One region of the Beduini sp. genome, then DNA from elsewhere that is predicted to be linked to it. Evidence: predicted binding sites of a transcription regulator. Region 1 holds the regulator's gene; each other region holds the start of a gene.
The links. Region 1 encodes Rex, which represses fermentation and respiration genes when NADH is low (regulators of the CRP and FNR family bind a similar motif). Its sites were predicted from a motif close to GTGAANNNNTTCAC; they were not measured.

Region 2: the regulator Rex is predicted to act here: its motif matches at 2,197-2,210, upstream of adhE (bifunctional acetaldehyde-CoA/alcohol dehydrogenase).
Region 3: the regulator Rex is predicted to act here: its motif matches at 4,183-4,196, upstream of gap (type I glyceraldehyde-3-phosphate dehydrogenase).

Annotation. Positions count from the first base shown of each region.
Region 1 covers NZ_JBKTEM010000005.1:31,489-40,004, reverse strand. The annotation lists gene ACLRVU_RS09265 (amidohydrolase) at 1-1,125, opposite strand, end outside; gene ACLRVU_RS09260 (5'-methylthioadenosine/adenosylhomocysteine nucleosidase) at 1,249-1,929, opposite strand; gene asnS (asparagine--tRNA ligase) at 1,966-3,351, opposite strand; gene ACLRVU_RS09250 (redox-sensing transcriptional repressor Rex) at 3,636-4,289, opposite strand; gene tsaD (tRNA (adenosine(37)-N6)-threonylcarbamoyltransferase complex transferase subunit TsaD) at 4,334-5,329, opposite strand; gene rimI (ribosomal protein S18-alanine N-acetyltransferase) at 5,329-5,769, opposite strand; gene tsaB (tRNA (adenosine(37)-N6)-threonylcarbamoyltransferase complex dimerization subunit type 1 TsaB) at 5,763-6,344, opposite strand; gene tsaE (tRNA (adenosine(37)-N6)-threonylcarbamoyltransferase complex ATPase subunit type 1 TsaE) at 6,341-6,793, opposite strand; gene ACLRVU_RS09225 (DUF402 domain-containing protein) at 6,849-7,388, opposite strand; gene ACLRVU_RS09220 (energy-coupled thiamine transporter ThiT) at 8,150-8,516, opposite strand, start outside.
Region 2 covers NZ_JBKTEM010000002.1:364,846-373,361, reverse strand. The annotation lists gene adhE (bifunctional acetaldehyde-CoA/alcohol dehydrogenase) at 1-2,173, opposite strand, end outside; gene ACLRVU_RS05495 (rhodanese-like domain-containing protein) at 2,524-2,694, opposite strand; gene ACLRVU_RS05490 (rhodanese-like domain-containing protein) at 2,654-2,833, opposite strand; gene ACLRVU_RS05485 (LysR family transcriptional regulator) at 2,856-3,728, opposite strand; gene ACLRVU_RS05480 (chromate transporter) at 3,840-4,418, shown strand; gene ACLRVU_RS05475 (chromate transporter) at 4,411-4,959, shown strand; gene ACLRVU_RS05470 (HAD family hydrolase) at 4,983-5,771, opposite strand; gene ACLRVU_RS05465 (SEL1-like repeat protein) at 5,864-8,516, opposite strand, start outside.
Region 3 covers NZ_JBKTEM010000002.1:406,898-415,413, forward strand. The annotation lists gene ACLRVU_RS05670 (LacI family DNA-binding transcriptional regulator) at 1-378, shown strand, start outside; gene ACLRVU_RS05675 (sulfatase) at 394-2,148, shown strand; gene ACLRVU_RS05680 (radical SAM protein) at 2,428-3,519, shown strand; gene ACLRVU_RS05685 (ATP-dependent Clp protease proteolytic subunit) at 3,544-4,122, opposite strand; gene gap (type I glyceraldehyde-3-phosphate dehydrogenase) at 4,277-5,293, shown strand; gene ACLRVU_RS05695 (TetR-like C-terminal domain-containing protein) at 5,323-5,874, opposite strand; gene ACLRVU_RS05700 (family 1 glycosylhydrolase) at 6,012-7,430, shown strand; gene ACLRVU_RS05705 (Cof-type HAD-IIB family hydrolase) at 7,515-8,330, shown strand; gene ACLRVU_RS05710 (LysR family transcriptional regulator) at 8,426-8,516, shown strand, end outside.

The sequences.
Region 1 (8,516 bases):
GATTTGACAGTGAACGATTCCATGACGATGATCTGTTCGCGGATGTCTGGTCAATGTTCTTTCATAGGCTTCGATAATCATATCGGCTGATTTGTCTCCGATTGAATGAATAGCAACCTGCATACCATGACTTGATGCATAATCTACCATTTCATTCAATTCATCTTGAGTAAATACCTGAACACCGGTACGTGTTGGATCATCTGCGTAAGGGACTGACATTAACGCAGTTCTTGCCCCTAGAGAACCATCTGCCATTAGCTTTAACGGACCAATTTTAAAGTGTTCCGTTCCTTTACCGGTATTATAGCCATCATGTAAAAATTCTTTTAATGTATCTAACCTAGTAAAATGCGATTGTTCATAAAGTTTTATCGTCATCTTGTTTTCTTCATCTAATTCTTTGAATGCCTGCAAAATATCTTTATAGTTTTCAAATACCACTAAATCATCTGACTGTGCTGATGTAATGCCATATGTGTTTAATTCATGAAACGCTTTAACAAGCATTGTTTTTATTTCATCTACTGTGGGCTGAGGGACTTTACTATAAATAAGGTTTAAGGCATTTTCTTTAAACACTCCATTTAATTCATTATCAACGACCTCAAATTCTCCGCCTACTACTGGTTCCATATTCGGTGTTAATCCTAAAAGTTCGATCGCTTTTGAATTGCATACCAACACATGACCACAGGCACGGGTAATTAAGATCGGATGTTGAGTAGATACTGAATCAAGGTCATAACGTGTCGGAAAACGATGAACATCATTAAAGAAGTCATGATTCCAGCCTCTTCCTTTTACCCAGCTGCCTTCTGGTATATGATTCTTTTGAATATATGTCTTTAAGCATTCTAATACATCATTAAGAGATGTTGTGGCAGCGGCTAAGTTTGCCATATTTAATGTATAACCAAAATTTAAGACATGCATATGACTATCATTAAATCCTGCCGTGACAAACTTATTTTCCAGATCAATTACTGCTGAAGCTTCATCTGCATGTCGCAGAGCTTCTTCATTCGTACCGGCATAGATAAATTGATTATCCTGTACCACAAAGGCTTCACAGAATCCCTGAGTAACAGTGTAAACCTCCCCATTGATATAAATTGTTTTCATGATTCGCTCTCCTTTATATTAAATCTATTTAAATTCTAGCGCATTTTAGTGCGGACTGCCAGTTATTTATGTTTTATCATTTTTTTCACTCTTAAAGAAAAAACACATTGTTGTACTAAATGTCTATATAAGTTCATTTTCTAATAGTGATAAAATAACTTGTGCTGCCTGATTTGAGGCTTTTTCTTCGTTTTCTTCATAAGTATCAATGGCTTCGTTCCCCGCTTCATCACTGGCACAACGAATAATCAATAATGGAATATTCTCCAACTGACATACCTGTCCAATTGCGGCACTTTCCATGTCGACCATTTCTGCCTGATAAGTTTTCGCTAAAAGCTTTGCTTTTGCTTCATCTGCAATAAAACTGTCTCCGCTTATGATACGACCAACCTTAGCAGGAATTTTCATTATCTCCATATGTTTTAGAGTTATATCAATCAATCCCAAATCACATTGAAAGGCGCTTAAACAAGGTGGAAATTCAATCATTTGCTGTGGATCGACATCATGATACGTTACCTCTTTTGCCACAACAAGATCAAGTGGGCGAATGTCACTTCCGATTCCACCCGCAATGCCGCTGTGAAGAAGACAATCCGGTTGAATCGCATCAATCATATGTTTCGTACAGTAAGCTGCATTGACTTTTCCACAGCTGGTGATCGTAAGATAAATATCATATTTTTTATAGTGTCCGTAATAAGTTTTTAATCCATGGTTATCACTTTGTTCAACTAAGCCAAAGTGTTTAATATAGTCTGCCGCTTCTATTGTCAAAGCAGTTATAATTCCAATTTTCATCCTCTTCTCCTTTTAAAAAAAGCGGTCATTGACCGCTTAGAATTTTAAATTTCTTGGTGTACGTGGATAAGGAAGCACATCACGAATGTTTTGAACACCTGTAATATACATGACTAAACGTTCAAATCCCAATCCGAATCCGGCATGCTTAACACCACCGTATCTTCTTAGATCCATATACCATTGTAATGATTCCTGATCAACACCCATTTCATCCATACGTGCCGCTAAGACATCATAGCGTTCTTCTCTTTGACTTCCACCAACTAATTCTCCGATTCCCGGAACTAATAAGTCCGCTGCTGCCACAGTCTTACCATCATCGTTAACACGCATATAGAAAGCTTTGATATCTTTAGGGTAATCTTTTAAGAATACTGGTCCTTTCACCACTTCACTGCATAAATAGACTTCATGTTCACTGGCAAGATCAATTCCCCATTCGACCGGATATTCAAATTTCTTCCCTGATTTAATTAAAATATCGACAGCATCACTATAGCTTAAACGTTTAAATTCAGAGTTTAAGACGTGAGTTAAACGATCCAATAAGGTTTTATCAACAAATTGGTTTAAGAATTCCATTTCTGCCGCTCCGTTGTCTAATACATATTGAATACAGTATTTTACCATATCTTCAATAAGGTTCATATCATCATCCAAATCGGCAAAGGCAATTTCCGGTTCGATCATCCAGAATTCACTTGCATGGCGGCTGGTGTTAGAGATTTCTGCTCTGAAGGTAGGACCGAATGTATAAACATCTCTAAACGCTAAGGCAAAAGATTCTACATGTAATTGTCCTGAAACTGTCAAAGAGGCTTTCTTTCCAAAGAAATCTTCTTCATAGTTGCCATCATTTCGAGTTGTAACGGTGAAAGTTTCTCCTGCTCCTTCAGCATCGTTTCCGGTAATGATTGGAGCGTGGATATAGACAAATCCTTGATCTTGGAAAAATTCATGGATTGCCATTGCAAGTAATGAGCGGATTCTAAATACTGCCATAAAAGTATTAGTACGAGGTCTTAAATGTGGTATCTCTCTTAAATACTCCATACTATGGCGTTTCTTTTGCAGCGGATAATCTTCGTCACAATCTCCCTCGATCGTGATTTCAGTAGCTTCGATTTCGAATGGTTGTTTTGCGTCCGGTGTCAGCTTAAATTTTCCTAAGATTTTTAAAGCTGCTCCGGTTTTTACTTTTTTGATTTCATCAAAGTTTTTTAAACTTTCTTGTAAATACACAATTTGTGCATTTTTGAAATATGTTCCATCATTTAATGCAATAAATCCTACTTTTCCATTATCACGATTTGTACGTACCCATCCTTCGATTTCGACGTATTCCAATGATTCACTTTCTACGATATTTCCTGAAATGACCATTTCATATAACTCTCTGATTGTTTCAAACTCAAACATGGTTTCTTTCCTCCTTTTGTAAATAAAAAAGCCGTTCCTAAAAAGGAACGACTAAGCGCGGTACCATCCTTACTTCATCTTTAAAAAAGATGCTCTCTAAGCTTTAACGCCGCTAAGCGAGATAGTCTACTCACATTTCTCCTATCTAGTTCATTGAGTGTTACATAGCATCTAAGTGTTTTGCTTTCACCATCCAAAACTCGCTTAATAGGCGATGTATGCTCTCAAATCATTACTTGTACCTATATTATTACCATCTTCCTAAATATTTATCAATACTTTTTTTACAATTCCTCTTCTACATCATCATTTAGATGCATTTTGATTGCCAATTCCTGAATAGCGACAACTACATCGACAGTTTGTACCTCAACACCCGGACGTACAGTAAAGTGCGTATGGGTGAAATCGACGATTCCCTTAATTCCTAAATCCATTAAACGATTGACCGTTTCTTGAACATTCTGAGAAATAGCTAAAATTGCGATCTTGCACCCTTTAGGGAAATTTCCTTCTAAATCATCAATATTATAAAGTTTAACTCCGAATCTTTCTCCCACTTTATTTGGATCTAAATCAAAGGCACAGACAATTTGTCCCACGGTGTACTGCCAGCGATTATATTTTAAAATGGCACTTCCTAAATTTCCAACCCCTATTAAGATAATAGGTTCATGTAATCCTAATCCTAACACTTCGTTAAAGATATCAATCAAATGCTTGACATCATACCCTTTTCCTCGGCGCCCTAAATTCTCTGTTTTAGAGAGGTACGTAAAATCACGTCGGATCGTTGTATCTTGAATCCCCGTGGCTTCATAAAGTTCACTTGATAAAAAGACTTCTTTTCCTTCATGCTGCATTTTACGCAATGCTTTTAGATAAATAGGATATCTTGACATGGTGGCTTTTGATATTTTCGGCATTTTTTTATCCATCAAATCATCCTTTCTTCCTTTATTTTACCTAAATTCTATAGTTCTTACAACACCAAACTTGGTCTTGCACTTAGCTTTAAGTCTGCAAAGCATTTTTGATCGTACATATAGCTTCCTGCCATGGCAATCATTGCCGCGTTATCCGTACAGCACCATAATGGCGGTAAGACAAGCTCAATCGGTTCTTTTTCAAATGCCGCCGTCAAATCTGCTCTTAGCTTAGAGTTGGCACTGACACCACCGGCCACGATAACCTGTTTCACTTCATAGGCTTTTGCGGCACGCAATGTCTTGCTGACTAAGATGCCTAACGCCGCTTCTTGGAAAGAACATGACAGATCTTCCTTATTGACTTCTTCATGACGCTGATCCATTTTATGTACTAAATTAATCACCGCTGACTTTAGTCCGCTGTAAGAAAAATTATAAGTATCATCATCCAATGGTCGAGGCAAAGGATAGATCGGTTTTCCGTTTTTAGCTAAGCGGTCAATTTCCGGTCCACCGGGATAAGGCACATGAATCACCCTTCCCACTTTGTCATAGGCTTCACCGATCGCATCATCTAAGGTGGTTCCGATGATTTCAAATTGAAGATGATCACGCATATAGACAAGTTCAGTATGTCCGCCGGAAACAACAAGTGCCATCAATGGAAATTTCAGTTCACTGACTAACTGATTGGCATAGATATGCCCGGCAATATGATGTACCCCAATCAAAGGTTTATCACAGGCATAGGCTAAAGTTTTAGCCGCCTGCATTCCGACATGCAAAGAACCGATCAGTCCCGGTCCGCGAGTCACGGCAACTGCATCAATCTGCTCCATTGTCATCTGTGCTTTAGCCAAAGCGTCTTTAATAACATAGGAAATATTTTCTACATGCATGCGGCTGGCTAATTCAGGTACAACTCCGCCATAAAGCTTATGGGTCGCAATTTGTGTCGATACAACATTAGCCAGTAATTCTTTCTTATCTTTTAAAATAGCAGCTGCGGTTTCATCACAGCTTGATTCAATAGCGAGTATAACAGCCATTATTGTTTCACCTCTTTCATCATTAAATGTGCATCCTCAATAGGATCTGTATAATAATTCTTTCTTACCGATACCTGTTTAAAGCCAAAGGATTCATATAGTGAAATAGCAGGGGTATTACTGAAGCGAACTTCGAGCGTAAAGATCGGAGCATTATTTTTCACACCATCTTCTAAGCAGTACGCAACAAGCTGTTTGGCATATCCGCAGCGTTGATAACGTTTCCCCACTGCTACATTAGTAATCTCGACATAAGGATTTTTGATCCAGTAGCCGATGTAACCTACGATTTCATTATCCATGCTTAAAACGATGTAGGTTGCAAAAGGATTCTGCGTCAGTTCAAAGATAAAGTCTTCTTCTTTCCATGGGCTGCTGAACAGTTCTTTTTCCAGCTCTAGGATTAAAGGCAAGTCCTCGATCTGCATCTTTCTTAGCATTGTTTCTTTGCCTCCACCCCTTTGATATAAGTGGGAACTAAACGATCACTTTCTTTTATATACGGTACTTTTCTGCTTAATAAATAGAGATTGTCACACAATGGAATCTCATCGACTAATGCCACTACCGGAAAATCGGGATGCTCAGCCTTAAATGTTTCAAAAGCTTCTGCTTCCATTAAAGTATCCTCCATTAACGGTTCACCGTTTTCATACATACCGACATAAAGCTTATTGCCTCTGGCATCAATGATCGGAATGGCTTTTTGATCTCCTGCAAGCATCGCTAAAGATGAAATAGCCTTTAAACGAATCGGCATCACACTGCTTAATGTTTTAGCAATCGTCATCGCAATGCGAACTCCGGTATATGATCCCGGTCCTAAAGAAACGACCATTTCATCAATGTCTTTCATTTGCCAGTGCTGTCCGTCCATCAAATCTTTTAATACCGGAATGGCAAGTTCTGACTGCTGTTTCAATGCTTCCAGCTGACGGCTGGCTCTTAGCAGTCCATCTTCATATAATGCGATCGCTAAATAATGATTTGATGTATCCATTACAATTGTTCTCATGCCAATACCTCCTTGCATAATGCTTCATAAGTAAATCCATGTGGGACAAATTCAATAGTTCGTGTTTGTTCGTCTACATATTGAAGATTGATCTCCAAATATTCTTCCGGTATATCTTCCTGCATATACATCGGCCATTCAATAACACTGAGTGCCTCACTGTCGATATATTCTCCAAATCCCAAATCTTCATAGCCGTCTTCTAAGCGATAAGCATCAAAATGATACAATGGGAGGCGTCCGCTATGATACTCTTTTAATATCGTAAAAGTAGGAGAATTGACAATTTCTTTTACTCCTAAGCCTTTGGCAATACCTTTTGTAAACGTCGTTTTCCCAGCTCCTAAATCTCCTGTTAATAGAATGACTGTATGCTTCTTGATTGCCCGTCCTAGTTTTATTGCAATACCGTTTGTTTCTTCTACACTGTTTACCGTTACTTTATACATATTATCACCCACCTCATTTTAACAAGTTTTATAAAAGAAAAAAAGTAGAATACCACTACTTTTCCTTCCGTTTAAATTCCTGATACACATGATACCAATGTTCACTAAATCCATGCTTGAAAGGCCCAATGGATGTTTTTGCCATCTCGATCAGCTCTTCTAACTGTGACCTCAAAATAATATCTAATTCATCAGGATAATGCATTTTGCGCTGATGCTGACGGTACTCCTCTTCATCAAGCACTTTGTATTTACAATCAGGAAAAACTTTTAAATCCAGATCATAGTCGATATATTTTATTGCCTCTCCATCCCAAAGACTGGGACTAGCTAAGTTACAATAGAAATATACTCCATTATTCCTTATCATACAAATTACATTATACCATTCATGGTTAGGAAAATAACAGATTGCCGGTTCCCTCGTACACCAGACTCTACCATCCGCTTCTGTCACCAATGTCTTAACATTGATTACAATCGTATGATCCTCATTTGCATCAAGAACTAAACCTTTAGACCAACTGCGATGAATCTTCCCATCATGTTTATAACTATGGATAAGGACTTCATCGCCTAACTTAGGTTTATTCATGACCTGCCTTCTTTCTATAACGTAAATATTATACACAATTTACAGATAAATAGATAGTCTCAATTTTATTTATCGAAGATGGTCTTTAAAAAACAAAAAAATGGTTCCGGATATACAGTTTCATCAAGGTGTTATTCCACCATTTGCCGATAGTCGGAACTTTCCTTTTCTTTTTATATTCTTTATTTTCTGCATATCTTCTTCCATTTTTTGTTTTAAATTCGTGTAATAACTCGAATACACGCTTATTTTAACAAAGGCAAAATGAAAAAACTGTCGAAACAACGTAACAATTCAAAGATTTTTGATAAATTTACTACGTTTTTAGTATTCCTTAGGTTATTTACTCTTATCCCGTTTTCTGCCTTTGCGCTTTTTTTAGTTTTCCTCCCCTTGATTCCCAACTAAAAAAAGACTTTATTACTTGGTTTGTCCCTCTCACCTCCACGTTACCATTCTAACAGAACTTTAAGTTTCGATAAATAGGTAAGTGTGTCTACACATTTCTTGCATATTTGAGTTTTTATTTAAATATCTTGTCGGATTATGTCTAAATAATTTTGTTGATACACAAAAAAAGCAGCTTTATAAAAAAGTTGCTTTTTCAACTAATTTAGGGAAACTCACTTTGAATTTCACATTTAAACTCCGTTTGATCCACTGTTTATTGCGTAAATCCCCTAAATTTCATTACTTATTTCCATTACTCAACCATTATAGCAAATCTCACTATGAATGATAGTCATGTGTGTGTATACACACTACAGCTTGACAACCTTCTTTAATTTTGGTAATAAAACCATCACAAGAACGAAACAAACTACTAAAGTTGCCAAATTATAAGGTAAATTGTAGATAAAGGAATACCAATATTTACTCATTCCTGCTGGCGTATTCTGATAAAAAAGGAAGACTCCGGAAAAATAATGAGATAAAAACTTCAAAATCATCGCAAAACCTATTCCAATAGGAACCTCCCAGCCGTTTTTTAAACGGATATTTTTAATCAGTGCCGCTAAGCCACATACTCCAAATGGAATTAAATAGTCTAATGCAACAGACCACCATCCCCAAAAAGTAGCGATCCCCACTGCAAATAAAATGATGGAAGACCCTACCCCTACAATG
Region 2 (8,516 bases), on a different contig from region 1:
CAGCATTATGCATTTTTTCTCTTGCTTCAGGATCGTTTTTACCATTTTTAACTGATCTTTCTAAGTAATCGAATACTAATTTAACAGCTTGTTTAGCCCATCCATCTGTAAAGTCAGATGCTAAGATTGAAACATAAGCTTCAACGGCATGAGTTAATACGTCAACTCCTGTATCCGCAGCGATAGAAGCAGGCATACTCATTGCAAATTCTGGATCTACGATGGCTACTGTTGGTGTTAATGCATAGTCAGTTAATGGATATTTTTTATTTTCTTTACGATCAGTAATAACCGCAAATGGTGTTACTTCTGAACCTGTACCTGAAGTTGTTGGGATACAGATTAATCTTGTTTTCTTACCTAATTCAGGGAATTTGAATGCACGTTTTCTAATGTCCATGAATTTTTGTTTAATATCATCGAAGTTTACTTCCGGATGTTCATGTAATAACCACATAACTTTAGCGGCATCCATTGAAGAACCTCCACCTAAAGCGATAATAACATCAGGATTGAATTTATTCATCAATTCAACACCTTTTTGTACTGTATCTACACTTGGATCTGGTTCAACATCAAAGAATAATTCGATATCTACTTTATTTCTTCTTCTCTTGATCGCATCTTCAATTTTAGCTACATAACCTAAATTATACATACCACGGTCAGTGACGATCATAGCTTTTTCCATTTCTTTCATATCAATCAAGTATTTGATTGAGTTCTTTTCGAAATAGATTTTTGGTGGAAGTTTAACCCATTGCATATTGTTGTTACGTCTCCCTACTCTCTTAATATTTAATAAGTTGATGGCACTTACGTTGTTAGAAACTGAGTTTCTACCATAAGATCCACATCCTAATGTTAATGAAGGAATGAAGGCATTATAAACTGAACCGATTCCTCCGAATGTAGATGGAGCATTTTCAATAATACGGATTGCTTTACAAGCTTTACCGAATTCGATTGTTACATCATGATTTTGAGTATGGATCGCTGCAGAGTGTCCTAAACCGTTAAATTCAACCATTGCTGCTGCTTTTGCGATACCGTCTTCTGTAGAATCCGCTTTTAAAATTGCTAATACTGGAGATAATTTTTCTCTTGTTAAAGGTTCTTTTGGTCCTACTTCATTACATACTGCACAAAGAATCTGAGTATCTTCCGGTACTTTGATTCCGGCTTCCAAAGCGATTGAATAAGCTGAATGTCCAACGATATTTGGATTTAATTTAGCGTTTTCAACACCTTCAGAGTTAGAAGCAAATCCGAACATATATTTTTCTAATGCTTCTTTTTCTTTATCATTTACAAAATAAACTTTAAAGCGTTTCATTTCATTGATCACTTCATCATAGATTTCATGATCGATGATTGCTGCTTGTTCAGAGGCACAGATCATCCCGTTATCAAAAGATTTTGATAGGATAACGTCATTCACTGCACGCTTGATGTTACAAGTTTTTTCTAAGTATGCAGGCACATTTCCAGCTCCTACACCTAATGCTGGCTTACCGCAAGAATAAGCAGCTTTAACCATTGCGTTACCACCTGTTGCCAAGATTGTAGCGATACCATCATTATTCATTAATGAAGTTGTTGCATACATTGATGGAGTTGGTAAATCCAACCATTGAATACAATCTTCCGGAGCTCCGGCTGCAACCGCTGCATCTCTCATACAAATAGCTGCTAACTTAGAACATTGTTGAGCAGATGGATGGAATGAGAAGATGATTGGGTTTCTTGTTTTTAAAGCGATTAATGATTTAAAGATAACTGTAGAAGTTGGGTTTGTTGTAGGGATAATTCCACACACTACCCCAACCGGTTCAGCAATTTCAGTGATTCCAGTTAGTGGATCTTCATTGATGATTCCTACTGTTTTTAAGTGACGTAAGTTAGAGTTTACGTATTCGCAGGCAAATAAGTTTTTAACGGCTTTGTCTTCAAATACCCCTCTGCCAGTTTCTTTGATAGCAGCTTCTGCTAAAACACCGTGCTGATCTAATCCAGCAACTGAACATTTTGCTACGATATAATCTACTGCATCTTGATCTAAACGTCTAAATTTTTCCAATGAAACTAAGGCTTTGCTTACTAGACCATCTACATAAGCATCCACTTGTTCATTTGTCATTTCTTCTACTTTGGCAACTTTTTTTTCTGCCATGATCACACCTCCGTATGTTTTTTGTGAAATATTTAATTTGATTTACACACGTAGTTTATCATCTTGTGAAAAAAAATACAATAGCTTTTTTACCTCCTTTTTGACATTAAGCGCTTACACTTAAAAAATTTTTTTAAACCCCGTGAAATGTAAATCAAACTAGCTCTTATTTATATTGATTTTATCATACTTTTTCTTAATTTTAAAGTGAATCGCCAAAAGAACGTTTTTTTCAAAATTTTACACTTTTTTTATGTTCAAAACAGCTTGATTTTCACTCCTTTACAAACGAAAGTCCTTTCATAAAACTAACCTTTATAAATTAAAAAAAGATTGCAGTTCTGCAATCCTTACCGATTGATTTCATAGGGCCAATCTAAAATTCCACCAAAGTTATACACATTCTGATAGCCCATTTTTTCAAGTTGTTCACATGCCGCCGCACTTCTTTTTCCGCTGCGGCAATAGACTAAAATCTTTTCATCGAGATCTTTTAATGATTCCGCTGCTGTTTGTGTAATCGTTCCTAAGGGAAGCAGGATTGACCCTGGGATATGGCATTGCTGCATACTCATCTTCTTCACGAACATCCACGATCGCTACTTTTTCATGATCGATCATTTCTTTTGCAGTCTGCGGTGTGATTGTTTTATACTCCATTCGATTTTCTCCTTCACCTTTATTATAACAAGATATCATGCGGTATATTCGCACAAAATGCTTCCAGCATCGGTGTCATCTTTTTATTCTTATTCATTACCATCGTGATTGGATTGCTCAGGTTTAAATCTGTAATCTCTAATTCTATCAATTTGTTTTCTTTTAACTCCTGCTGAACCAATACTTTGGGTAAAATCGCAATGCCTAATCCCATTTTTGCTGCTTCGATCAAGGTTTGTGAATCCACACTGACCCACTGAGCAAAAAGCTGATAACCCGCCAATGTCACGGCTGATTCAAAAGTTTCCCGCACTGCACTCCCGCGTTCTCTTAACAGCAAGCGATGCTCCATCAATGCTTTGAGTGATAATTTACTATGAATCGTTGTATTAGGTGACACATAAGCCCCAATGTCATAATTTAAAATCGGAGTCATTAAAAAAGACTGTGACGGCAGTGCCCCTTCAATAAAGGCAACATCCGCTCTTCCCTCTAATAATGCTTTTAACGCTGAAGCCGCACTGTTAATCTCTACTTGTACTTTAGTATGATGAATACTTTGAAACTGCTCAATATAGCGGGGCAGCCAAATTTGGGCAAACGTAATACAACTGGAAATAGAAAGCGGCGCCGCTTCCTTCAACTCCCCTAAACGAGCCTCTAAGCGTTCCATTTCTTCAAGAAGAGGGAGGACTTCTTTTAAAAGTAATTCTCCGCTTTTTGTCAGCTTCACACTTTTATGCATTCTTTCAAATAAAGGCGTATTGACTTTACCTTCTAATTCTTTCATTGCATGAGAAACGGCTGATTGTGTTAAAAACAGATTTTCTGCGGCACGGGTAAAATTTTCTGTTTTAGCGACTTCTCTAAAAATAAGATAGTGTTTAAGGTTCATATAAAGCTCCTTTTGCCATGAATTTTATTCATATCACTCCCAATATATTATCATTTCACAAATGGCAAAGCAACTTTTATAATAAACCTTGCATACAAAGAAAGGAGTTCTATGAAAGAGAAAATTCGTTTTTATTTATGGCTGTGTTATGTCAATCTATTTATCAGTACGTTTACTTTTGGCGGAGGGTATGTGGTCATCCCGATGATCAGAAAATACTTCGTCGAGCAAAGAAAATTATTCAGTGAGGAGGAACTGATGGAGATGGCTGCCATTGCTCAATCTTCTCCGGGAGCAATCGCAATCAATTTAAGTATCTTAGCAGGAAAACGCACCGCCGGCTGGATCGGCATCCTCATCAGTAGTCTTTGTTCGATTCTTCCTCCCATCATCATTCTCAGCTTTATATCTACTTGGTATGTGGCATTTTCCAATAATCTCTATATCGCCGCAATCTTAAAAGGTATGCAAGCCGGCGTTGCCGCTCTGATCGTTGATTTGATTATTGATATGTATAAAATGATCTTAGAAGAAAAATCGGTATTATTAAATCTATTGGTTCCCGCCGCTTTTATTGCCAATGCTTTTTTTAATGTTAATGTCATGCTGATCCTGGTTATCAGTTCTTTAATCAGCGTTTTCTTCTTATTTATGCAGCCGGTTGTCAAAAGGAGGCAAAAGCATGTTTAATCTTTTTATGACCTTTTTAAAAATCGGTCTATGCAGTATCGGCGGCGGTTATGCGATCATACCGATGATTCAGCAGCAAGTTGTTTTAACACAGGGATGGATCAGTGAAAAAGTATTTACTGATATTATTACTATATCACAAATGACACCGGGTCCTTTAGCGGTGAACACCTCTACTTTTGTCGGGATTCAGATTGCAGGCATTCCCGGCGCTATCGTTGCCACTGTAGGATGTATCCTGTGTGGTATCCTTATTTCTACCTTGCTTTATGAGTTCTTCAAAAAATATAAACATTCTAAATATATTTTTGAGATCCTTAAATCATTGAAAGCCACCTCTTTAGGTTTAATCGTCTCTGCCGCCTTTACGATTCTGCTGCTGACTTTTTTTGGCACTTCCACTTTAAACAGCTCTGTTCATGGGGATTTGCTGGCAATGCTGGTATTTGGAGCTGCCTTATTTTTATTAAGAAAATATAAGGTGAATCCGATTGTCATGATGAGCTTATGTGGTGTCATCGGCCTATTTATCTATATTTAAAAAGGTTGGAAATTCCAACCTTTTTAAATAAACCGGTAATGCTTTAACGCTTTGGCTACACCATCTGATGCCACATCATCACTGATGTATTCGGCAATTTCTTTCAATGCTTCTACAGCATTTTCCATCGCTATACCGTGCCCAACAACACTTAGCATTTCAAGATCATTATTTCCATCACCAAAAGCATAGGTATCCTTAATATCAATGGCTAATGCTTTAGTCAGTTCAATGATTCCTACCCCTTTATTAATCCCTTTGATATTAAGATCAAAGGAAAGCTGATTAGGATGCTGAGCAATATCAAAATGTTCTCCCAGCAAATCATAGACTAACTTAAATTCTTTAGGAGCTTGAACCTTGACCATTGCAATATACGCTTCAATATCCTCTTCATCGAAGCTATCCACCATCGTTTCTGCATTCATTTCCCAGCGTCTGCTGAAATCCTGGATGCTTTTTCTATTTTTATCATTTACATAAATATGATCATAGCCTTCAATATAGTAATCAAAACCATATTGATCACATACCTGTATCAGCGTTTTAATAGCAGACTGAGAAATTTTTTGCTTAAAGATGCATTTCCCTTTATATTCCACATAAGCTCCATTGCATGTCACAAAACCGCTAAAAGGGAAATCCCGAATCGGCTTTACAATAAAACATTTTGTTCTTCCAGTCGCAATGAATGCCAGATGCTCTTGCTGAAGTTTTAAAATAGCGGCTTTATTCACCGATGAAATATCAATGAGTCCATGTGGAGTATCTAACAATGTCCCATCAATATCAAAAAAGAAAGCTTTACTCATAACCTACCTCCTACCTTGTTTATCATACCAAGAATTTTCCTTAATTACTATTAATTACTAAAGAAAAACCGCCGGCTTCACCAGCGGTTATTCTACTTTTTAAGGAAACCAAAGAGTCCCTTTTTCTTATTTTTTTCTTGTTCTGCTTTTTCTTTTTTGACGTTTTCCAGTTTCTCAACCGCTTCTTCGTACCCATCATTTACAGCTTCCTGATACCAGCGAATCGCTTCATCTAAATCTTTTTTAACGCCAATACCTTTTTCATAACAGTGCCCTAAATTGCTTTTAGCGATGCGATTTCCCTGACGGGCTGCTTTGGCATAAAGTTCTACTGCTTTTGCTTCATCCTTTTTGACACCGGTTCCATTTTCATAGTTGACTCCTAAATTATTGATCGCTGTAATATGTCCTAAATCTGCGGCTTCTTGATAAAGCACAACAGCTTTTGCTTCATCTTTTTTCACACCGGTTCCAAAATCATAACAGCAAGCTAAGTTATAGATCCCTTGCGGAAATTTTGCATCTGCACTGCTTTGATATAGTTCAATCGCCTTTTTAAGATCGACTTCGACACCGATTCCCGTTTCATAGCAATACCCTAAGAAGCAAGTAGCTCTGGCATACCCAAGATCAGAGGCACGACGATATAATTCTACGGCTTTATCCGGATTTTTATCAACCCCATAGCCGTTTTCATACATAACCCCTAAGTTAGTCATCCCTCTGCCCGAATTCATATCAGCAGCTTTTTGATAGTATTCCACCGCTTTTTCATAAGATTGTTCCACACCTTTTCCGAATTCAAAGAAAACCCCAAGATTACAGCAGGCATTGATATCATCCTGATCCGCAGCTTTTTGATACCATTCAGCAGCCGTTTTGAGATCCGCTTCGACACCGTCTCCTACTTCATAGCAATAGCCTAAATTGCATTGGGCACGCGGATAGCCTTGCTGAGCAGAAGCCTGATACCATTTAAATGCCAAATCGATATTTTTTTCTGTTCCGATTCCGTAATCGTACATATAGCCTAAGTTGCATTGTCCGACTGCATCCTCATTTTCCGCTGATAAAGTATAATAATGAAGTGCCAAAGCAAGGTCTTTTGTAGTCCCTTCTCCCATTTCATAGCAGTAGCCAGTTACACACTGGGCTCTTGCAAATCCTGCATCCGCCGCTTTTTTATACCAAACAAACGCTTCTTCCATATTAGCTTCTACACCATCACCGTTTTCTAAACAGCAGGCATAATTATACATCGCACGTGGATAATGCTGATTAGAGGCGGCAATATACCATTTTACCGCTTCTTCCATATTCTTTTGAGTACCACGTCCCACTTCATAGCAAAGTCCTAAATTACATTGGGCACGCGGATAGCCTTGTTCTGCTGCCAACTGATAGAAGTGAACAGCCTGCTTGGCATCTTCTTCAACCCCAATTCCAACTTCATAGCAATACCCTAAATTGCATTGGGCTACCGGATATCCAAGGTCAGATGCTTTTCGATAATAATCGGTTGCTTTTTTCTCATCCTGCTCGCACCCCTGACCCGCTTCATAACAATACCCGATACATGAAATGGCGCGTGGATAATCTTGCTTGGCTGCCATATCATAATATTTAAAGGCTTCATCATAATTGATTTCAACCCCGATTCCCACTTCATAACAATATCCTAAGTTACATTGAGCTACTGCATAGCCTTGTTCTGCCGCCTGACGATATAAGGAAACGGCAATCTGCGGATCGGCTTTACAACCTAATCCCACTTCATAGAAATAACCCAAGTTTGCCAGACCACGTGGATAGCCTTCTTTAGCAGACTGCTCATAATATTTAAAAGCCTCGTCTGCATTTCTTTCTACCCCTATTCCACTTTCGTAGCAATACCCTAAATTGCATGCTCCGATCGGATCCCCTTGATCAGCCGCACGACGATAATATTCACATGCCAAAGCTTCGTCTTTTTCAACCCCAAAGCCTACTTCTAAGCAATATCCGTATTTGCACTGTGCCTGCGGATAATTCGCTTCTGCTGCCTGGCGGTATAAAACTACTGCACGTTCAATATTTTCTTCTAAACCAATGGCATTTTCATAGTTGTAAGCAAGATTATACATTGCTCTTGGATACCCTTGATAAGCAGCACGCTCATAAAGCTCATTCGCTTTTTTTATATCCTTTTCAACTCCATTGCCGTTTTCATAGCAATACGCTAAATTACATAATGCCGGTGCATAATCCTGATTGCTGGCAGCCACATACCATTCGATGGCAGCATCCATGTTCTGTTCGATGCCTTCCCCAAATTCATAACAGTACGCCACATTGAACTGCGCTCTTTCATATCCATCTTCTGCCGCTTTTAAATACCATTCAAACGATTTTTCCGGATCCGGATTCACATAAATCCCAAATTCATAACAAGCGCCAATACACCATTTAGCCGGAGTGAAATTCTTTTCTGCCGCTTTTGTATAATATTCAAATGCTTTTTGATGATCCTTTTCGATTCCAATCCCATATTCATAGCAATGCCCTAGATTGCATAATGCTCGTGCATACCCTTGTTTTGCCGATGCCTGATACCATTTCACCGCTTCCTCAAAGTTTTTTTCTACTCCGCGTCCCATTTCATAGCAATACGCTAAATTGCATTGTCCGACATCATCCCCATTGTTAGCTGAGGCAGTATACCAGTGAATCGCTTCTGACAAGTCTTCGCCTACTCCCTGTCCCATT
Region 3 (8,516 bases), on a different contig from region 1:
GAAGAGATAGTATTTAATGCAAATGGCAGCGAGTATGAAGATGGATACCGAATAACAAAGGAAATAATAAAGAAAATAGACCAGATTGATGCTATCTTCTATTCTAATGATGATATCGCTATTCCGGGGGTTAAATGTTTAATCGATCATGGCATTGCAGTCCCCCAAAGGGTATCGGTCGTTGGCTATAATGACCTTCCTTATTCAAAATTAGTGACACCTGCTTTGACTACCGTTACAACTTGTCAGACGACAACTAGCTATGCTGTTGATATTTTGATTGCAGCCATCAGAAATGAGAATGTTCAACCGATTATAGATCAATATGTTCAGGAATTAGATGAACGAAAGGAACGCTTGATCATTCGTGAAACTTAATAAGGAGGCTGTATTTTGAAAGCAGTTATGTTGATGTTTGATTCATTGCGAAAAGACTTGTTGAGTGCTTATGGCAATGAAGAAACAATTACACCTAATTTTCAAAGATTAAAAGAAAAAACTGTTGCATTTGAACACTTCTATGTAGGAAGCATGCCTTGCATGCCGGCTAGACGTGAACTGCACACAGGTCGCTATAACTTTTTACATCGCAGCTGGGGCCCTTTGGAACCTTGGGAAAACTCAGCTGTGGAGCTCATGAAAAAACAGGGAATCTATACACATCTTGTGACCGATCATAAGCATTACTGGCGTGATGGAGGAGCCACCTATCATCCCCGTTACAGCAGTTATGAGTTTATCCGCGGGCAAGAGGGTGACAACTGGAAAGGGGTTGTAGATAAACCTCATGTTGATTTGAAACTCAATGAAGCCCCTTTATCAAAGAAATTTAAATCAAAAAGCCGTGATCAGGACTTTGTCAATCGCCGCTATATGAGAGATGAAGCGATGCATCCATTATGCCGTACGGTGCAAGCCGGACTGGAATTTATCGATACTAATTATCAGAGTGATCAATGGTATTTGCAGATTGAATGCTTTGATCCTCATGAACCGTTCTTTGTACCAAAAAAATATCTGAAAATGTATGGTTTGGAAGAAGGCTTCCACGGCTGGCCGTCATACTACTATAATAATCAGGATGGACGTACGAATGAGCTGTTAAAAGGGTATTATAAAGCGTTAGTCAGCATGTGTGATGCCTATGTAGGAAAAGTGCTGGATGCCTTTGATCGCTATGATCTATGGAAAGATACAATGCTGATCGTTAACACCGATCATGGCTTCTTATTGGGAGAACATGACTGGTGGGGCAAGAATATCATGCCAATCTATAATGAAATCGCGAATATTCCTTTCTTTATTTATGATCCGCGTTCAAAAATCCAAAACGAACAACGTCAATCGCTTGCTCAAAACATTGACGTGCCTGCAACTTTGCTGGAGTATTTTGGATTGGATAAACCGCAGGAGATGATGGGACAGTCTCTAAAAGGCATCATAGAAAAAGATGAACCGAATCGTCCATATGCAATGTATGGCTACTTTGGTTCAAATATTAATATTACGGATGGTCATTATACGTATATGCATGCACCGATTACAGACGAAAAGGATCATATCTTTGAATACACGATCATGCCAACCCATATCAATTCTTTATTTTCCACACAGGAACTTCAAGGAATGACATTAGCGAAACCATTTAGCTTTACTAAAGGTGTGCCGCTGCTTAAAATCCCTGCTCAAGGATTTGGCGGAAGCAACTATCACCGTTTCAAAAACCGTTTGTATCATATTGATGTTGATCCTAAGCAAACAAGAAAGATTGAAGATAAAGAGATTCAATGCCGATTAATTCAAGCTATCAAAAAAATGATGGAAGAAAATGATGCACCAAGTGAACTCTATTCATTTTATGGATTTGATCATGAGATTAATCCCGAATATCTGAAATTATTAGATCGGCAAGTTGTTGAGAGTGAAGCGGAGTTGATACAGGGCATCCATTTTACGACGGAAGAATTAAAAGAAGGGTATTTAGCCTTTATAAAAAATATGCCTGATTCTTCTTACATTGCTGAATGTTTTAAAAAACAGGCTTTAATTGATGAAACGATGTTTTACCAGCTGGTTGAAGAAACGGTAGGTAAAGAACGAATTAATGATGTGATGTATCAATTAAATTTAAATATGAGATTAGACTAGCGGGGAAACATTCCCCTTTTAGTCTGAAATGGGAAATGATGATTGAAATTATTTATATCATTGTCATTTTATTCTTACATTTTTAGGCGTCAGTGCCGGACTAGGCGAAGGAACAATTCATTGTCACGGTCTTTGCTTCATTCTTTTTCATTAATATAAAAGTGCGTGGCTATTTTATGTTCACAGGGCTCAAATTATTTAGCAGTACAGTTTTAGGGGCTAATCTATGCAGCGTCTATAATAGAGTGCAAGCTTTTTTAAGAAGATAGGAGTATACATATGGAATATTATAGTTATCTAATCAAACCGGCATCATCTTTATGTAATTTGAAATGTAAATATTGTTTTTACCATGATGTCAGTGAGCATCGGGAAGTCATATCTAATGGAGTAATGAGCGATGATACGCTCTATACTTTAATTGATCGTGCCTTAGTGGTTGAAAATGAAGCGACAATTACCTTTGCTTTTCAAGGGGGAGAACCGACAGTTGCCGGTCTTGACTACTTTGTGAAATTTACAGATTATGTTTCTTTACATAAAAAATCTAATCAGACGATTCAATATGCCATTCAGACCAATGGAGTATCATTAGAAGAAGAATGGTGTCAGCTGTTTAAAAAGTATCATTTTTTAGTGGGTGTATCCTTAGATGGGTATCGTGAAAATCATGACTATTTCCGTTTGACCAATGCCAATAAGCCGACCTTTAAAACGATCATGACAGGCATAGAACGTTTGAAAAAATATCAGATTGACTATAATATTCTGACGGTTTTATCTCAGCCCTTGGCTAAGCATCCGGAAAAGCTTTATCGCTTTTTTAAAGAACAGAAATTTAAATATGTGCAGCTGATTCCCTGTCTGCCGGGACTGGATAATGAAAAGGACCCTTATAAATTAACACCGCAGGGTTTCGCTAAATTCTATAAGATATTCTATCGCTTATGGGAAGCGGACTATCTAAAAGGGGATTATATGTCAGTGACACTTTTTGATAATCTGATTTTGATGTTTAAAGGCGTTCCGCCACAGCAGTGCGGGATGCTGGGACAGTGCTTGCCACAATATGTCATTGAGTCAAACGGGCATGTATACCCCTGTGATTTTTATGTATTAGATGAATATGATACCGGTAATATCAAAGATTCCAGCTTCGCTGAGATTCGTCAGAGCAAGGCGATGAAAGACTTCTTAGCTCAGCCGCATCCGCAATGCGATCGCTGCGTTGAATGCAAATTTAAAAATATCTGTCACGGCAACTGCAAACGATTAAGTATCACTTACTTTGATCAGCATTACTGCGGCTATCAGGATTTTTTAGAGGAGCATTACCAAAGCATGGCAAAAATAGCTCAGCAATTAAAATAACTGCGTCAATTGGCGCAGTTTTCTTTATTGATCAATAATTTCATCGACAATGCCATAATCCAATGCTTCTTTAGCCGTCATAAAATGATCACGATCAGTATCGATTTCAATCTGTTTTAAAGGGATTGATGTTTGTTTAGCCAGTAATTCATTTAAATGCTGCTTTTGTCTGAGAATGCGTTTGGCAGTAATTTCAATATCGCTGGCCTGTCCGTTAAATCCGCCTAAAGGCTGATGAATCATGATCTCACTGTTAGGCAGGGCATGACGTTTTCCCGGTGTTCCCGAAGACAATAAAAAAGCTGCCATGCTGGCACACATCCCTACCGCAATGGTAGAAACGTCACACTTCACTAAATTCATTGTATCATAGATGGCAAAACCGGAGCTGATTGATCCGCCCGGTGAATTGATATACATATAAATGGGCTGAGTAGAGCTTTTAGAATCTAAATAAAGTAGCTGAGCAACAATGCTGCTGGCGAGCTGATCATTGATTTCTCCTGTCAGTATAATGATTCTTTCTTCTAATAATCTCGAAAAAATATCGTAAGCATGTTCCGATCTTTCTGTTTTCTCAATAACAGTTGGAATGATTTGCATGTATTCGTACCTCCATGTTTAAATTATAGTTCTAAATAAAAAAAATATTCATGCTAAAAAGTTAACAATTTCACATGTAAGTGGTTTCATGTGTTGATTTTATTTGATTGGTGGCTTATAATATGTATATACAAATATAAGGAGGAATTTTTTAATGGCAGTAAAAGTTGCAATTAATGGTTTTGGACGTATCGGACGTCTAGCATTCAGACAAATGTTTGGAGCAGAAGGTTACGAAGTAGTAGCTATCAACGATTTAACTAATCCTAAAATGTTAGCTCATTTATTAAAATATGATTCAGCACAAGGTAGATACGAAAAAGGTGACACAGTTGTTGCTGGTGAAGATTCAATCACTGTAGATGGAAAAACAATTAAGATCTATGCAGAAGCTGATGCTTCAAAATTACCTTGGGGAGAATTAGGTGTAGACGTAGTATTAGAATGTACTGGGTTCTATGTATCTAAAGCTAAATCACAAGCACATATCGATGCAGGTGCTAAAAAAGTTGTTATCTCAGCTCCAGCTGGAAATGACTTACCAACAGTTGTATTTGGTGTAAATGAAAACATCTTAACTGCTGATGATACAATCATCTCTGCAGCTTCTTGTACAACAAACTGTTTAGCTCCTATGGCTAACGCTTTAAACAATTTAGCTAAAATCAAATCTGGTATCATGTTAACAGTTCATGCTTATACTGGTGACCAAATGGTATTAGACGGACCTCATAGAAAAGGTGATTTAAGAAGAGCTCGTGCAGCTGCTGTAAACATCGTACCTAATTCTACTGGTGCAGCTAAAGCAATCGGATTAGTAATCCCTGAATTAAATGGAAAATTAATCGGTTCAGCTCAACGTGTACCTGTACCTACAGGATCTACTACTATCTTAACTGCAGTAGTTGAAGGAACAGTAACTGTTGAAGAAATCAATGCAGCTATGAAAGCAGCATCTAACCCTTCATTTGGTTATACTGAAGAACAATTAGTATCTTCTGATATCGTTGGAATCAACTACGGATCATTATTCGATGCTACTCAAACTATGGTTAAAGACTGCGAAAACGGAACTACTGAAGTTCAAGTTGTTGCATGGTATGATAATGAAAATTCATACACTTCTAACATGGTTAGAACAATCAAATATTTCTCTGAATTAAGTAAATAATTGCAGACAAGCTAAAAGGATGAGAACTCTCATCCTTTTTCCTTTTTATGGAATTGTCCGTTAAAAAAATCAAGGGTAATCTCTGTCATTTCTTCCGGAGATTCTTTTTTTGTATTCAGCCACTTATTGACAAGACCAATAAAGCCATAAGTAATATATGGGATCATTAAATCTTCGTTTTCATAGTCTTTAAAGATTTGTTCGTTTTCTAAAATAAAACAAAAATGTTCAATGATGGCACGACGTAAGACTGAACGAGTCAGGATTGCCTGCATAAAATACTGTTTTTCTTCAAAATAGGTAAATAAGGCTAAGATCATCTCACGATTTTGGATCATAGGAATCTTGGGATGATGATAGGTATTGATGATTTTGGCGACTTCTTGGGCAACCGTATCTTGCAGCTGATCTAAGAAATCATTGAGATCTTGATAGTATAAGTAAAAGGTACTGCGGTTAATATTGGCTTTTTCGCATAATTCTTTTACTGTCATGTGATAGCCTTCATGTTGTTTTACTAAAGCGCCAAACGCATTAATTAAGGCTTGTTTAGTTTTTTGAATACGGCGATCTTCTTTCATATCTTCTCATCCTTTTCAACATATTCATTGTAATCTGTTGATTATCCAACAGATTTTAGTTGTTTTAATGTTTGTTTTACAGTAGATTCATTTCTATAATAAGTATAACTAAAAGAAAAATAGAAAGGAAGAGACGAATGAGTATAAGTAAAGATTTTTTATGGGGAGGCGCTGTAGCGGCTAACCAATGTGAGGGAGCTTATCAAGAAGATGGAAAAGGTTTAAGTATCGCAGATCTCCGTTTAGCTGGAAGTAAAGACAAGAAAAGAGGGTTTACTCCGGAAATTGATGAAACATTATATTATCCAAGTCATAAAGCCATCGATTTTTACCATCACTATAAAGAAGATATTGCCCTGTTTGCAGAAATGGGATTCAAGATGTTCCGTTTATCAATTAACTGGTCAAGAATTTTTCCTAATGGCGATGAGACGGAACCTAACGAAGAAGGATTGAAATTTTATGATGATGTATTTGATGAGTGTTTGAAATACAATATCCAACCCATGGTGACCATTTCCCATTATGAAAGTCCCTATGGATTAATGAAGAAATGCAATAGTTGGGAAAGTCGTGAAATGATAGATTATTTCATGAATTACTGTCAAGTCATCTTTGAACGTTATCATACAAAAGTAAAATACTGGCTGACTTTCAATGAAATCAACCTGGCATTGCATTCTACTTATTCAGCATTAGGAATGATTTTAGAAAAGAATGAGGATTATGAAAAGAAGCTGTTTCAAGCACTGCATCATGCCTTTGTGGCAGGGGCAAAAGCAGTGGCTTTGGCACATTCCATCGATCCTAACTTAAAAGTAGGAAATATGTTGGCGGCTGCCAGTGTTTATGCTGGAACCTGTGATCCACAGGATAATTTATTAGTACAAAAAATGAAAGATCAGTTCTTCTTTTACTTTAATGATGTAATGGTTAAAGGGGAATATACACCAAAATGTAAAGCTATTTTACAAGATAAAGGCATTACTTTAGATATTACCAAAGAAGATGAAGAAGCGTTAAGAAAAGGAACAATTGATTTTATCTCATTTAGCTATTATCAAAGTGTCACGATTACAACCCATCCTGATGATCAATCAGAGCAGTCGGTGGGAAATATTGCCGGAGGTATGAAAAATCCATATTTAGCAGAAAGTAAATGGGGATGGAATATTGACCCGGTAGGACTGCGCATTCTGTTGAATGAAATCTATACGACTTATCGTATTCCGTTATTCATTGTGGAAAACGGGTACGGAGATGTCGATTATATTGAAGACGGGCAAATACATGATACTGACCGTATTGATTATTTACGTCGTCATATTAAAGAATTAAAAAAAGCCATCGAAAAGGATGGGGTGGACTTATTGGGATATACCACTTGGGGCTGCATCGACTTAGTTTCAGCCGGAACCGGTGAAATGAGTAAACGTTACGGATTTATTTACGTTGATGTTGATGATGAAGGTAAGGGAACGTTTAAACGAATGAAAAAGGATTCTTTTAACTGGTATAAAAAGGTGATTGCCAGCAATGGAGAAGACTTAGATTAGGAGGGGAACCTCCTTTTCTTATAAGTGAAAAAGAGTGACTTTTTACTTTCTTTATATTATGATGAAAGCAATAGGAGGAAGGATATGTATAAATTAATGTTATCAGACTTGGATGAAACACTGTTAGTGAATCACCATGTTCCTAAAGAGAATGCAGAGGCAATCAAAAAGGCACAGGCAAAAGGATTAAAATTTGTCCCTGCTACAGGGCGTGCTTATAATATGATTCAGGAGATTTTACAAGAGATCGGAACTTATCAGAAAGAAGAACAATATTCAATCTGTTTTAATGGTGCTTTAATCATGGAAAATAAAGATGATAAAGTTCTTCACTTTCAAGGTATTTCGTTTGAACAAGCAAAGGAACTATTTGAATTAGCGAAGAATTATGATGTCTGTGTGATGATTTTTACTACCAGTATGTGTTATTTATTTAATGCAGACCCTACCGAAGTAGAAAGAAAAACCGCACAGAAAGCACCTTTTAAAATTATTGATGAATTTAATATGGACTTTTTAAAGGATGACCAGATCGCTAAACTATTGTATGTACGTCCAAATATGCCGTTATTAAAAAGTATTGAACAGGATCTGTTGGAAGATATAGAAAGAATCGGCGTTTGCGCAAGCTATTCTTCTTATCGCTATTTAGAATTTAATGCGATTGGTGTAAGTAAAGGCTTTGCCTTGCGCTGGCTATCCGAATATCTAGGCATTGATATGAATGAAACGATTGCGATCGGTGATAATTATAACGATGTGGATATGATCAAAGAAGCAGCTTTAGGCATCTGTGTGCCTTGTGCAGAAGGAGATATCAAAGAACTCTGTCAATATGTGACAGAAAATGACTACGATCAAGGAGCTGTTAAGGAAGCCATTGAAAAATTTGTTTTATAATTATTGGCTAAGAGCTTAGTGCTTTTAGCTTTTATTATCTTTTGATATCTGATTATAAATCCCTTATAATAAATTAAAAGGAGGCAGATGATGAAATGGAAACACGCTTATTAGAATACTTTTTAACCATTGCCAGAGAGAAAAATATTACCCGCAGTGCTGAACTTCTTCATATTACGCAGCCAA